Regions from separate parts of the Streptomyces sp. NPDC127197 genome, predicted to be linked through region 1. Evidence: riboswitches for the same ligand, from Rfam matches in the RefSeq annotation. Region 1 holds a riboswitch; the other holds the start of a gene.

Region 1 (7,383 bases):
GGGCCACGCGGTCGCCGTCCACACCCGCCGCGCCGCCGACCCCCAGGCCGCGTTCGAGGCCCTGCGCGAACCCCTCTCCGACCTCGCCACCCGGCACGGCCTGATCGTCGAACCCGGCCGCATGGTCCTGGAGCTCCGCCCACCCGGCATGGACAAGGGCGTCGCCCTCCTCGAACACGCCCGCGACCTCTCCGCCGCCTCCATCCTCTACGCCGGCGACGACCTCGGCGACCTCCCCGCCTACGCCACCATCGAAAAACTCCGCTCCACCGGCACCCCCGGCCTACTGGTCTGCAGCGGCAGCGACGAGGTCACCGAACTGAGCAAACGAGCAGATCTGGTGGTGAACGGCCCGGAGGGCGTCGTAGGACTGCTGGCCGGACTGGCGGCACGCATCGGCTGACGGCCTGGCTGCGGGCAGTCGTGCCGCAGCCACCCCGTCAAGCCGCGGGCAGTCGTGCCGCTGGGGCGGCACGGGTGGGCGCGGGCGGCTCCCCGTCAGCGCCGGGCCGCGCGACCCACCCCCACCAGCACCGCGCACCGCCCGATCAGGCGTTCAGCTCACCCAGCTGATCCAGGAACCACTGAGCCGGCGGCAAGGCGGTAGCAGCCGCAGCCAACCGCTTCGTCCGCTCCATCCGCTCCCCGACCGACATGGTCAGCGCCTCATGCAACGCCTCGGCCGTCCCGACCACGTCATACGGATTCACCCCGATCGCATCCTCCCCCAGCTCCTCATATGCCCCCGCCTCCCGCGACAGCACCAGCACGCACCCCTCGTCGGAGACGACCGGCACCTCCTTGGCGACGAGGTTCATCCCGTCCCGGATGGGGTTGACCAGCGCCACGTCCGCCAGCCGGTACGCCGCCAGCGACCGTGCGAAGTCGTCCTTGACGTGCAGCACCACCGGCGTCCAGCCCGGCGTCCCGTACCGCCCGTTGATCTCCTCGGCCTGCCGCTGCACCTCGGCCGTGTACTCCCGGTACACGGCGAGATCCTGCCGCGACGGGTACGCGAACGCGACGTGCACCACCCGCTCACGCCACTCCGGGTGCTCGTCGAGCAGCTGCCGGTACGCCAGCAGGCCCCGCACGATGTTCTTCGACAGCTCGGTCCGGTCCACCCGGACGATCGCCTTGCGGCCCTCGCCGATCTCCGCCCGCAGCGTCGCCATCCGCTCGTTCACATCGGCCTCGTGCGACCGCTTCCGCAGGAAGTCCGCGTCCGCGCCGAGCCCGTGCACCCCGACCCGGGTGTCCCCGAGGCCCCCGGCGAACGCCTCGCAGCACGCGGTGAACGCGTCCGCCCAGCGATGGGTGAGGAAGCCGAGCCGGTCCGCGCCCAGCATTCCGCGCAGCAGCTGCCCGGCGATGTCGTCCGGAAGCACCCGGAAGTACTCCGGCGGCGCCCACGGCGTGTGCGAGAAGTGGCCGATCCGCACATCCGGGCGCAGCTCGCGCAGCAGCCCCGGGACCAGGCTGAGGTGGTAGTCCTGCACCATCACCGCGGCACCCTGCGCCGCCTCCTGCGCCAGCGCCTCGGCGAAGGCGCGGTTGTACGCCTCGTACGACGCCCACTGCCGCCGGAACTCCGCGTCGAAGACCGGCTCCAGCGGCGTCTGGTACAGCATGTGGTGGACGAACCACAGCACGGAGTTGGCGATGCCGTTGTACGCGTCCGCATGCACGGCGGCCGGAATGTCCAGCATGCGTACGCCGGACTCGCCCACCCCGCGCCGCACCGCCTCGCGGTCGCCGTCGCCGAGGGCCGAGCACACCCACAGCGCGCCGGCGTCCGGCCCGATGGCCGACAGCCCGGAGACCAGCCCGCCGCCGCCGCGTCTGGCGGCCAGCGAGCCGTCCTCGCGCACCTCGTACGAGACCGGGCCACGGTTGGAGGCCACCAGTACCTGCGCAGCACCGTACGTTGAAGCCATACGCCTCAACCTAGCCCGAGCCGGATCCGCTCAAACGTACGGAAGGTCGCCCGGCGGGGCCGTATACAACGCCCATAAAACGGTCACGCCACTTTCCGGGCGGCGTACTCGGCGATCTCCACCATCGGTGGCCGCTCCTCCGTGTCCACGGAGAACGTACGCGGTTCGAAGCCGTCCTCCACCCGTTCGAACTGGGTGAGGGAGGGCCGGATCAGATGGCCGCGGGCCAGCCGCAGCTGGGCCGTGCGGTAGATCGCCGCCGCCATCCGGCCGAGCGCCTGCCCGTCCTGGTGGCGGTGCTTGCGCACCCCGACGTCGACCTGCGCGAGCGCGTCGAGGCCGGCCAGGTGGAGGGAGTCGACCAGCATGCCGAGCTCCACGCCGTAGCCGACGGGGAACGGGAGCTGTTCGAGCAGCGAGCGGCGGGCCGCGTACTCGCCGCCCAGCGGCTGGACGAAACCGGCCAGCTGCGGCCAGTGCATGTTCAGCAGCGGACGGGCCATCAGCTCGGTCACCCGGCCGCCCTGCCCCGCCGTCTTGCCGGAGGCGAGCGAATCCGACTCAGTGCCGAGGGGACGGTCGTACATCCCCTTGACGAGGTCGACCTCCGGGTCGGTGAGCAGCGGGCCGACGATGCCCGACACGAAGTCCGAGGAGAACTCCTTCAGGTCGGCGTCGATGAAGCAGACGATGTCCCCGCTCGTGACGAGGAGGGAGCGCCACAGGACCTCGCCCTTGCCGGGGAGGGCCGGTATGCGCGGCAGGATGTCGTCGCGGTGGACGACCCGGGCGCCCGCGGCGGCGGCCACCTCGGAGGTGCGGTCGGTGGACCCCGAGTCGACGACGACGATCTCGTCGACGAGCGGGAGCTGCTGCATGAGGTCGTGACGGATCACGGCGACGATGTCGCCGACGGTCTCCTCCTCGTTGAGTGCGGGCAGCACGACACTGACCGACTGGCCCGTCGTGCGTTTGGCGGCCAGGATCTTGTGGAGCGGGCGATCGGTCAGGGACCAGGAGCGGGTGCTCAGCCAGCGCTCGACTTCTTCCAGCACAGCTTGCGGCTCCTCTGCGTTCTCCAGGCGAGGGGGTTGTGATCCATCTCGCGGTTCGGACGACTATCTCAACTGTCCTGGCCTTCGGTTACAGTCTTGAACAACGCTGATGACCATCGCATGTCGGGGGTTGTTTGCGTCTACAACCACATACAGCTCATCCAGAGGGGCAGAGGGAAACGGCCCGATGAAGCCCCGGCAACCCTCCAGCCGGTTCTTGTCACGCAGACGTGGTGAGGCTCCCGGCTAGGGAAGGTGCCAATTCCGTCTCACGGCGAGATGCGTCGTGAGGAAGATGAGGAGAAAGGGCCTCGCCTCACATGGCTGTGCAGACTGTCGAAAGCACCAGCACTCCCACCGTCGACCTCGGTCCCGCCGCCGCGCTGTCCTGTCGCGAGTGCGGCCACCGCGTACCGCTCGGCCCGGTCTTCGCGTGCGAGGAGTGTTTCGGCCCGCTCGAGATCGCGTACGACTTCTCTGCGTACGACGCCGAGGAGCTCCGCAAGCGCATCGAGGCGGGACCGTCGAACATCTGGCGTTACGCACCCCTGCTGCCCGTCCCCGCGGACGTGGCCGGCAAGCCGAACCTGAACCCGGGCTGGACCAAGCTCGTCAAGGCCGACAACCTCGCGCGCGAACTCGGCGTCACCGGCGGGCTGTACGTGAAGGACGACTCCGGCAACCCGACCCACTCCTTCAAGGACCGCGTGGTCGCCCAGGCCCTGGAGGCCGCCCGCGCCTTCGGCTTCACCACCCTGTCCTGCTCCTCCACCGGCAACCTGGCCGGTGCGGTGGGCGCCGCGGCGGCCCGCGCCGGCTTCCGCTCCTGCGTGTTCATCCCGCACGACCTCGAGCAGGGCAAGGTCGTCATGGCCGCGGTCTACGGCGGCGAACTCGTCGGCATCGAGGGCAACTACGACGACGTGAACCGCTTCTGCTCCGAGCTGATCGGCGACCCGGCCGGCGAGGGCTGGGGCTTCGTCAACGTCAACCTGCGGCCGTACTACGCGGAGGGCTCCAAGACCCTGGCGTACGAGATCTGCGAGCAGCTCGGCTGGCAGCTGCCCGACCAGATCGTCGTGCCGATCGCCTCCGGCTCCCAGCTCACGAAGATCGACAAGGGTCTCCAGGAGCTGATCAAGCTCGGGCTGGTCGAGGACAGGCCGTACAAGATCTTCGGCGCGCAGGCCGAGGGCTGCTCGCCGGTGTCGGTGGCCTTCAAGGGGGGCCACGACGTCGTCCGGCCGCAGAAGCCCGACACCATCGCCAAGTCGCTGGCCATCGGCAACCCCGCGGACGGGCCGTACGTCCTGGACATCGCGCGCCGTACGGGCGGTGCGGTGGAGGACGTGACGGACGAGCAGATCGTGGACGCGATCAAGCTGCTCGCCCGGACCGAGGGCATTTTCGCCGAGACGGCGGGTGGCGTGACGGTCGGCGTCACGCGCAAGCTGATCGAGAACGGCGTACTCGACCCGACCCTGACGACGGTCGTCCTCAACACCGGCGACGGCCTGAAGACCCTTGACGCGGTGGCCGGCACCGGCCTGACCGCCACCATCCGCCCGAACCTTGACTCCTTCCGAGAGGCTGGCCTCGCATGAGCGGGGGCGCTCCGCCGGAAGGCCGAATTCACGCTGCGGACCGGTGGGGGCTGGTCGCGCAGTTCCCCGCGCCCCTGGGGCGCTGCCCCGCCGTCCCTGTGTACTCGACCGGAGGTCACACCGCATGAGCGTCACCGTCCGCATCCCCACCATCCTGCGCACCTACACCGGCGGGCAGGCAGAGGTCGCCGCCGAGGGTGCGACCCTCGCCGAGGTCATCGCCGATCTGGAGAAGAACCACACGGGCATCTCGGCCCGCGTCCTGGACGACCAGGGCAAGCTGCGTCGCTTCGTCAACGTGTACGTCAACGACGACGACGTCCGTTTCGAGCAGGGCCTGGAGACGGCGACGCCGGACGGCGCGGGCGTCTCCATCATTCCGGCGGTCGCGGGCGGCTGACACGCTCCTGCGTTACCGTGAGTAACGCAGGTTACGCATTGTTCATCGAATTGCCCCCTCCGTGAGAGAAGCGGAGGGGGCAATTCTGTGTGATTGAGCGCGGTACAGTTGGGGAACCCGCTGCGACCCGCATGCCGGACGCATATGAGTTCCGGCTCCGCGTGCGATAAGAAGCAGCCAAACTGTGTGGCTCTTTTGCGTCTTTTATTCCCTTTATGGGGCCCGACTTGCCCTGAATTCGGGCGAATTCTCCGCAAATTCCCGACCCTCGGTGCCCAGATTTCTCGTCCGATTGACCTGTTGCAGACGGCAGTTGGACAGATACATTCAGCCGCGGTCGACGCGTTCCGGCGCACGCCCCCAACCAATGGGGGGTGAGGTCTGACCCGGATCCGCGAAGTGTGGATCTGTGCAAGGGCCAGTAATAGGGGAGTTAGGCATGGCTCAGGGCACCGTCAAGTGGTTCAACGCGGAGAAGGGGTACGGCTTCATCGCGGTCGACGGTGGTGCGGATGTTTTCGTCCACTACAGCGCGATCCAGATGGACGGATACCGCACCCTGGAAGAGGGCCAGCGGGTCGATTTCGAGATCTCGCAGGGCCAGAAGGGGCCGCAGGCGGACATGGTCCGGCTCGCGGCCAGCTGAAGCACGCGCCGACTGCAGCGACGTTCTTCTGTTCATCTTCGAAGGGCTCGCACCTCCCGGGGTGCGAGCCCTTCGGTCTGCCCGGAGGCCGACCTCAGTCCGTGGGAGGCGCTTGCACTCGGCAGGGGCGAGTGCTAATCATTGGCGTTAGCACTCTGAAGGTGAGAGTGACAAAGAAGGACCGGGTCGGTGAGGCCGCAAGCCGGGTGGGGCAAGGAACCACGAGGTGTGCGAGCCGTCCGTCGCGGGCGCCAGCGCGGTCCGGAGCAATCCACCCCAGTCCGGGAGGACCACTTCACATGGCCAAGATCATCGCGTTCGACGAGGAGGCGCGGCGCGGCCTCGAGCGCGGCATGAACCAGCTCGCGGACGCCGTCAAGGTCACCCTCGGCCCCAAGGGCCGCAACGTCGTCCTCGAGAAGAAGTGGGGCGCCCCCACGATCACCAACGACGGTGTCTCCATCGCCAAGGAGATCGAGCTCGAGGACCCGTACGAGAAGATCGGCGCCGAGCTGGTCAAGGAAGTCGCCAAGAAGACGGACGACGTCGCCGGTGACGGTACGACCACGGCGACCGTTCTCGCCCAGGCCCTGGTCAAGGAGGGCCTGCGCAACGTCGCCGCCGGTGCCAACCCGATGGCCCTGAAGCGCGGTATCGAGAAGGCCGTCGAGGCCGTCTCCGGTGCGCTGCTCGACCAGGCCAAGGAGGTCGAGACCAAGGAGCAGATCGCCTCCACGGCCTCCATCTCCGCCGCCGACACCCAGATCGGCGAGCTCATCGCCGAGGCGATGGACAAGGTCGGCAAGGAAGGCGTCATCACCGTCGAGGAGTCGCAGACCTTCGGTCTCGAGCTCGAGCTCACCGAGGGCATGCGCTTCGACAAGGGCTACATCTCGGCGTACTTCGCCACCGACATGGAGCGCATGGAGGCGTCGCTCGAGGACCCCTACATCCTCATCGCCAACTCCAAGATCTCCAACGTCAAGGACCTGCTCCCGCTCCTGGAGAAGGTCATGCAGTCGGGCAAGCCGCTGCTGATCATCGCCGAGGACGTCGAGGGCGAGGCCCTGTCGACCCTGGTCGTCAACAAGATCCGCGGCACCTTCAAGTCCGTCGCCGTCAAGGCCCCGGGCTTCGGTGACCGCCGCAAGGCCATGCTCGGCGACATCGCCATCCTCACGGGCGGCGAGGTCATCTCCGAGGAGGTCGGCCTCAAGCTGGAGAACGCGACCCTGGACCTCCTGGGCCGCGCCCGCAAGGTCGTCATCACCAAGGACGAGACCACCATCGTCGACGGCGCCGGCTCCGCCGACCAGGTCGCCGGCCGGGTCAACCAGATCCGCGCCGAGATCGAGAACAGCGACTCGGACTACGACCGCGAGAAGCTCCAGGAGCGCCTGGCGAAGCTGGCCGGCGGCGTGGCCGTCATCAAGGCCGGTGCCGCCACCGAGGTCGAGCTCAAGGAGCGCAAGCACCGCATCGAGGACGCCGTCCGCAACGCGAAGGCGGCCGTCGAGGAGGGCATCGTCGCCGGTGGTGGCGTGGCCCTGCTCCAGGCCTCCCAGGTGTTCGAGAAGCTGGAGCTCGAGGGTGACGAGGCGACCGGCGCCCAGGCCGTGAAGCTCGCGCTCGAGGCGCCGCTGAAGCAGATCGCCGTCAACGCCGGCCTCGAGGGCGGCGTCGTGGTCGAGAAGGTGCGCGGCCTGACCCCGGGTCACGGCCTGAACGCCGCGACCGGTGA
Region 2 (7,383 bases), on a different contig from region 1:
TACGCGGCTCGGAGGTTCACTCACGAGCAGGCGACCGCCGCCATCGTCGTGTCCTACTACTGGCACTTCGTCGATGTCGTCTGGATCGGCCTCTTCGCCACGATCTACATGATCAAGTAGCCGGGACCGACTCCCGAGCACCCATTCCAGAAGCATCGACGCAGAAGATCCTGACACCGGGGTAATCCGTGAAAAAGCTCTCCGCACGACGACGCCATCCGCTGGCGGCGGTCGTCGTCCTACTCCTCGCGCTGGCGGCCACTGGGGGGCTGTACACCGCGCTCGCCCCCGCGGGCAACGCGCAGGCCGATGAAACCGCCCAGTCCCTCGCCATCGACGAGGGCAAGAAGCTCTACGCCGTCGGCTGTGCCAGCTGCCACGGCACCGGCGGTCAGGGCACCTCCGACGGTCCGAGCCTGGTCGGCGTGGGCGCGGCGGCGGTCGACTTCCAGGTCGGCACCGGACGCATGCCGGCCGCGACCTCGCAGGGCGCCCAGGTTCCGCGGAAGAAGGTCATCTACACGCAGGCCGAGATCGACCAGCTCGCGGCGTACATCTCCTCGCTCGGCGCCGGCCCGAACATCCCGACCAAGGAGCAGTACGGCACGGAGGGCGCGGACATCGGCAAGGGCGGCGAGCTCTTCCGCACCAACTGCGCGCAGTGCCACAACTTCACCGGCAAGGGCGGTGCGCTCACCAAGGGCAAGTACGCGCCGACGCTCGAGGGCGTCGACCCGAAGCACATCTACGAGGCCATGCAGACCGGCCCGCAGAACATGCCCTCCTTCCCCGACACGACGCTGTCCGAGCAGAACAAGAAGGACATCATCGCGTACCTGGAGGCGGTCAACAGCGAGCACACGGAGAACCCCGGTGGTCTGGAGCTGGGCGGCCTCGGGCCGGTCAGTGAGGGCCTGTTCTCGTGGGTCTTCGGTCTGGGCTCGCTCGTCGCGGTCGCCGTCTGGGTCGCCGCTCGGACCGCAAAGGCCAAGAAGTCATGAGTAGCCAAGACATTCCAGAAGAGAACCTGCCCGCTGAGCAGGACCGCGCCGTAGCGGTCGCGGACGAGAAGGACCCGTTCGCCGACCCGGGCCTGCCGCCCCACGAGCACCGGATCCAGGACATCGACGAGCGGGCCGCCAAGCGGTCCGAGCGTACGGTCGCCCTGCTGTTCACGGTGTCGATGCTGGCCACCATCGGCTTCATCGCCGCGTATGTGACGATCCCGGTCGACAAGTCGATCTTCGTCTTCCCGATCGGTCACCTCAGCGCCCTGAACTTCGCGCTGGGTCTGACGCTCGGCATCGCGCTGTTCTGCATCGGCGCGGGCGCGGTCCACTGGGCCCGCACCCTGATGTCCGACGTGGAGATCGCCGACGAGCGGCACCCGATCGAGGCGTCCCCCGAGGTCCGTGCGAAGGTCCACGCGGACTTCAAGCAGGGCGCCAAGGAGTCGGCGCTCGGCCGCCGCAAGCTGATCCGCAACACGATGTTCGGCGCGCTCACCCTGGTGCCGCTCTCCGGCGTCGTCCTGCTGCGCGACCTCGGCCCGCTGCCCGAGACCAAGCTGCGCCACACGCTGTGGAAGAGGGGCAAGCTCCTCGTCAACATGAACACGAACGAGCCGCTGCGTCCCTCGGACGTCGCCGTCGGCTCGCTCACGTTCGCCAAGCCCGAGGGCCTGGAGGAGCACGACCACGACTTCCAGAACGAGATCGCCAAGGCGGCCCTGATGATCGTGCGGCTCCAGCCGGGCGACATCAAGGACAAGCGCGAGCTCGAGTGGTCGCACGAGGGCATCGTGGCGTACTCGAAGATCTGCACCCACGTCGGCTGCCCGATCTCGCTGTACGAACAGCAGACGCACCACGTGCTGTGCCCTTGCCACCAGTCCACCTTCGACCTCTCCGACGGTGCCCGGGTCATCTTCGGCCCCGCCGGCCACGCCCTGCCGCAGCTGCGTATCGGCGTGAACGACGAGGGCTACCTCGAGGCGCTCGGCGACTTCGAAGAGCCCGTCGGTCCTGCATTCTGGGAGCGCGGATGAGCACTACGACCACTTCCGAGTCCCGCTCTCGCGGGAAGGCACCGGCCGGCGAGCGCGTCGCCGACTGGGCCGACGGCCGGCTGGGGATCTACTCCCTGGCCAAGGCCAACATGCGCAAGATCTTCCCGGACCACTGGTCCTTCATGCTGGGCGAGGTCGCGCTCTACAGCTTCATCATCATCATCCTCACGGGTGTGTACCTGACGCTGTTCTTCCACCCGTCGATGAACGAGGTGGAGTACCACGGCAGCTACGTCCCGCTGCAGGGCCAGCTCATGTCCGAGGCGTTCGCCTCGACGCTGGACATCAGCTTCGACGTCCGGGGCGGTCTGCTCATCCGGCAGATCCACCACTGGGCCGCGCTGATCTTCCTGGCCGCGATGTTCGTGCACATGTTCCGGGTGTTCTTCACCGGCGCGTTCCGCAAGCCGCGTGAGATCAACTGGCTGTTCGGCTTCCTGCTGTTCGTCCTCGGCATGTTCACCGGTTTCACCGGCTACTCGCTCCCGGACGACCTGCTCTCCGGCACCGGTGTCCGCTTCACGCAGGGCGCGATCCTGTCCATGCCGATCGTCGGCACGTACATCTCGTTCTTCCTGTTCGGCGGCGAGTTCCCGGGCACCGACTTCGTGGCCCGCTTCTACTCGATCCACATCCTGCTGCTGCCGGGCATCATGCTCGGCCTGGTGGTCGGCCACCTGATCCTGGTCTTCTACCACAAGCACACGCAGTTCGCGGGCCCCGGAAAGACCAACAAGAACGTCGTCGGCATGCCGCTGCTGCCGGTCTACATGGCCAAGGCCGGAGGCTTCTTCTTCCTGGTCTTCGGTGTCATCGCGGCCATCGCGGCGATCGCGCAGATCAACCCGATCTGGGCGATGGGCCCCTACCGTCCGGACCAGGTGTCCACCGGCGCCCAGCCCGACTGGTACATGGGCTTCGCCGAGGGCCTGGTCCGCTACTTCCCGGGCTGGGAGATCAATCTCTGGGGCCACACGCTCGTCCTGGGCGTGTTCATCCCGCTGGTGCTCTTCGGTCTGGTCCTGGTGGTGCTCGCCCTCTACCCGTTCATCGAGGCCTGGATCACCGGCGACAAGCGCGAGCACCACATCCTGGACCGCCCGCGCAACGCCCCGACGCGTACCGCGTTCGGCGTCGCCTGGATCACGCTGTACATGATCACGCTGGTCGGCGGTGGCAACGACCTGATCGCCACCCACTTCCACCTGTCGATCAACGCGGTCACCTGGTTCGTCCGGATCGGCTTCTTCGCCGGACCGGTCATCGCGTTCATCGTCACCAAGCGGATCTGCCTCGGCCTGCAGCGCCGGGACCGGGACAAGGTGCTGCACGGCCGGGAGACCGGCACGATCAAGCGCCTGCCGCACGGTGAGTTCATCGAGGTGCACGAGCCGCTCAGCCAGGAGCAGCTGCACACGATCACGGCGCACGAGCAGTACCAGCCGGCCGAGATCGGCCCGACGGTCGACGAGCACGGTGTCGAGCGCAAGGTGAAGGGCTCCGAGAAGCTGCGCGCCAAGCTCAGCAAGGCGTACTACGGCGAGGACGCCCAGATCCCCAAGCCCACCGTCGAGGAGTACAGGGAGATCACGAGCGGCCACGGCCACCACTGATCACTGCGTTCGCCACGCCACGGCGAAGGGCCCCGTCCGTTGTTCGGACGGGGCCCTTCGCCGTGCCCGCGGCTGGATAGGGTGGACCTGTTCGAGACTCGTGTCCCGGTGTACGGGACTGACCCAGGAGCGGCTTATGAGCGCTGTGACCCCCGCTGGAGGCGACACCGCGGCGGGCCGTTCCTGGCCCGCCCTGCTGAACGGCCTGCTTCAGGGCCGCGACCTCAGCGCGGACGACACCGCCTGGGCGATGGACCTGATCATGCGTGGCGAGGCGACGGACGCCCAGATCGCCGGGTTCGCGGTGGCACTGCGCGCCAAGGGCGAGACCGTCGAGGAGATCGCCGGGTTCGTCCGGGCGATGTACGACCACGCGAACGTGATCGAGGTGCCGGGCGACACCGTCGACATCGTCGGCACCGGCGGCGACGGCGCGAAGACCGTCAACATCTCCACGATGTCCGCGATCGTCATCGCCGGCACCGGTGCGAAGGTCGTCAAGCACGGCAACCGGGCCGCGTCCTCGGCGTCCGGGGCGTCCGATGTGCTGGAGAAGCTCGGCGTCAATCTGGAGCTGACGCCGCAGCGGGTCGCGGAGGTCGCCGAGGAGGCCGGGATCACCTTCTGCTTCGCGGTGAAGTTCCACCCGGCGCTGCGTCATGTGGCAGCGGCCCGCGGGCAGTTGGGCATCCGGACGACGTTCAACTTTCTCGGTCCGCTGACCAACCCGGCCAAGGTGAAGGCACAGGCGGTGGGCGTCGCCGACCTCAGGATGGCGCCCATCGTGGCCGGCGTCTTCGCCGAGCGCGGCAACTCCTCCCTGGTGTTCCGCGGCGACGACGGCCTCGACGAGCTGACGACCGCGTCCACCTCCCGGGTCTGGGTCGTCCGGGACGGCAAGGTGACCGAGGAGAGCCTCGACCCGCGGGACGTCGGGATCGAGCTGGTGCCGCTGGAGGCGCTGCGCGGCGCCGACGCCTCGTACAACGCCGAGGTCGCCCGGCGGCTGCTCGACGGGGAGCAGGGCCCGGTACGGGATGCGGTGCTGCTGAACTCGGCGGCGGCGCTGGTGGCGCTGGCGCCGACGGCTGCGCCGCTGACCGAGCAGATCCGGGCCGGGATGGAGAAGGCGGCGGAATCGATCGACTCCGGTGCGGCGAAGCGGACGCTCGAGCGATGGGTGGCCGCGAGCAACGCGTAAGCGCTCCGATGGAACAGCCGCGATGCGCCGTCGATCGTCTGCGGCGCCATCGTGGCTGGTCGCGCCCACGCGGCGGAGCCGTATATCGGCACAGCCCCGCGCCCCTTCAGGGCGCTGCCGAACCGCGGCGTTCGGCAGCGCCTGAACGTTTCGGGATCCGGACAGGAGTTGCGCTTCGGCGATCAGGTCACGTAGTTTTCCGATCAGGTCATGAGCGACAGCTGAAAGGCCCCGGCCGGCTGTCCGGCAACCCTCCGTCCGTGGCGGGGTGCCCCGGGTGAAGACCAGGTCGTAGGCAGCGAGGTCTACGACAAGCGCGGACCCCTCGCACACTTTTGAACGAGTGTGGGACCAGGGGTCCTGGTCGTCGAGGGAGCCTTCCGTGAGCAAGCGAATGCGATAGGGCCGCAGAGCCCCGCCTCCGCACACCCTTTTCATCCTTCCCCGCGCTTGAGCCGTGCCGCTCGCGCGGTCATCTTCGCCTGCGATTACGGGAGTACACCCATGTCCGTCTCCACCGCTGCCGCCGCCCAGTCCGTTTGCTCCCCCCTGCCTGTTCTGGGCCGGGATGTCACCGTCCCGCTCGTCACGGGTGGCGAAGTCACCTACGCCGCGCTCGACTACGCCGCCAGCGCGCCCGCGCTGCAGCGGGTCTGGGACGACGTGGCGGCGTACGCGCCGTACTACGGCAGTGTCCACCGCGGCGCCGGATACCTCTCGCAGCTGTCCACCGACCTCTTCGAGAACGCCCGCAGGACCGTCGCCGAGTTCCTCGACTGCCGGGCGGACGACCAAGTGGTGTTCACCCGGTCCACCACCGACTCGCTCAACCTGCTCGCCGCCGCGCTCCCCGCCGACTGCCAGGTCTTCGTCTTCGAGACCGAGCACCACGCCTCGCTGCTGCCCTGGCAGGACGCCCGCGTCAGCTACCTCGACGCCCCGCGCACCCCGCAGCAGGCCGTTCAGACCCTGGAGCGCGCCCTGGCCGACCGCGACCCCCACGACCCCGCCCTCGTGTGCGTCACCGGGGCCTCCAACGTCACCGGCGAGCTGTGGCCCGTACGGGAACTCGCCGCGGCCGCGCACGCGCACGGCGCCCGGATCGTCCTGGACGCCGCCCAACTCGCCCCGCACCACCCGGTGTCGGTGCAGGACCTCGACGTCGACTGGGTCGCCTTCTCCGGGCACAAGCTGTACGCCCCCTTCGGCTCCGGCGTGCTGGCCGGCCGTGCCGACTGGCTGCGCGCGGCCGAGCCGTACCTCGCGGGCGGCGGTGCCAGCCGCAAGGTGACCCGGCGGGCGGACGGGGGAGTGGACGTGGAGTGGCACGAGAGCGCCGCGCGGCACGAGGCCGGGTCGCCCAACGTCATCGGCGCCTACGCCGTCGCGTCCGCCTGCAAGGCGCTCACCGAGGCGGGCTTCGACACCCTCGTCGCCCGCGAGCGGCACCTGATCGACACCGTGCGTGCGGGGCTCGCCGAGGTCCCGGAGGTCAGGGTGCTGTCCCTGTTCGGCGACGACGCCCCGCGGGTCGGGGTGATCTCCTTCGTGGTCGACGGCTGGAACAGCTCCCACTTCGCCGCCGCCCTGTCCGCCGAGTACGGCATCGGCGTCCGCGACGGCCTCTTCTGCGCCCACCCCCTCGTCCGCACCCTGCTGGGCAGCGACCCGCAGGCCCAGGGCGAGTGCGGTGCCCCCGAGGCCGCGCCCGGCGAGAAGTCCCTCAACGCGATCCGCGTCAGCTTCGGCGCGGGGACGCCGGACGAGCATGTGGAGCGCTTCGTGAAGGCTGTGAAGGAACTCGTCCGGCACGGCGCGAAGTGGCAGTACCGGACGGAGGAGGGCCGCTGCGTGCCCGTGGTCTAGACAGGCGACTCAGGAGTCCAGGCCGATGGCGAACGCCGCCTCCAGGTCGTGCTGCGAGTACGTCCGGAACGCCACGTGCGTGTCCGTCGCCTCCACGCCGGGGATCTTGCTGATCCGGCCGGGGATGACGTCGGCCAGGTTCTCGTGCTGCTTGACCCGGACCATCGCGATCAGGTCGTAGGTGCCCGTGACCGAGAAGACCTCGCTGACGGAGTCCAGCGAGGCGATCTGCTCGGCGATCTCGGGGATCCGGTCCACGCTGGTCTTGATCAGGACGATCGCGGTGATCACGGCTGGTTCTCTCCCTCGGTGGCCGGAGCTGGGGCGGCCTTCACTCTAGCTGTCCGGCCGAACCGCGCCCACGCGTAGAGGAAGCCCAGCGCGAAGCCCACCAGGTGGGCCAGGTAGGCCACCCCCGGCCCGCCGGTCGCCTGTCCCGCCGCCAGCCACTGCAGGGCCACCCAGAACGGCAGCACCACCCACGCCGGGAAGCGTAGCGGCAGGAAGAACAGGAAGGGCAGGAGGCTGGTCACCCGGGCGCGGGGGAAAAGGAACAGGAACGCGCCCAGCACCGCTGAGATCGCCCCCGAGGCGCCGACCAGCGACTGCTCGGAGCCGGCGTGGGCGCCCGCGTA

The links. A riboswitch is a leader RNA that binds a small molecule or an ion and turns the genes downstream of it on or off. The one in region 1 is predicted to bind S-adenosylmethionine.
Region 2: another riboswitch for S-adenosylmethionine. It lies ahead of ACFVJQ_RS02340 (aminotransferase class V-fold PLP-dependent enzyme); the one in region 1 lies ahead of thrC (threonine synthase).

Annotation. Positions count from the first base shown of each region.
Region 1 covers NZ_JBHXVG010000010.1:157,145-164,527, reverse strand. The annotation lists gene otsB (trehalose-phosphatase) at 1-403, shown strand, start outside; gene ACFVJQ_RS18215 (trehalose-6-phosphate synthase) at 549-1,937, opposite strand; gene ACFVJQ_RS18210 (glucosyl-3-phosphoglycerate synthase) at 2,021-2,992, opposite strand; SAM riboswitch class I at 3,147-3,294, shown strand; gene thrC (threonine synthase) at 3,313-4,596, shown strand; gene ACFVJQ_RS18200 (MoaD/ThiS family protein) at 4,721-4,996, shown strand; gene ACFVJQ_RS18195 (cold-shock protein) at 5,436-5,642, shown strand; gene groL (chaperonin GroEL) at 5,942-7,383, shown strand, end outside.
Region 2 covers NZ_JBHXVG010000001.1:489,276-496,658, reverse strand. The annotation lists gene ACFVJQ_RS02365 (heme-copper oxidase subunit III) at 1-120, shown strand, start outside; gene ACFVJQ_RS02360 (c-type cytochrome) at 189-1,001, shown strand; gene ACFVJQ_RS02355 (Rieske 2Fe-2S domain-containing protein) at 998-2,047, shown strand; gene ACFVJQ_RS02350 (cytochrome bc complex cytochrome b subunit) at 2,044-3,681, shown strand; gene trpD (anthranilate phosphoribosyltransferase) at 3,818-4,882, shown strand; SAM riboswitch class IV at 5,089-5,205, shown strand; gene ACFVJQ_RS02340 (aminotransferase class V-fold PLP-dependent enzyme) at 5,387-6,748, shown strand; gene ACFVJQ_RS02335 (Lrp/AsnC family transcriptional regulator) at 6,758-7,039, opposite strand; gene ACFVJQ_RS02330 (rhomboid family intramembrane serine protease) at 7,036-7,383, opposite strand, start outside.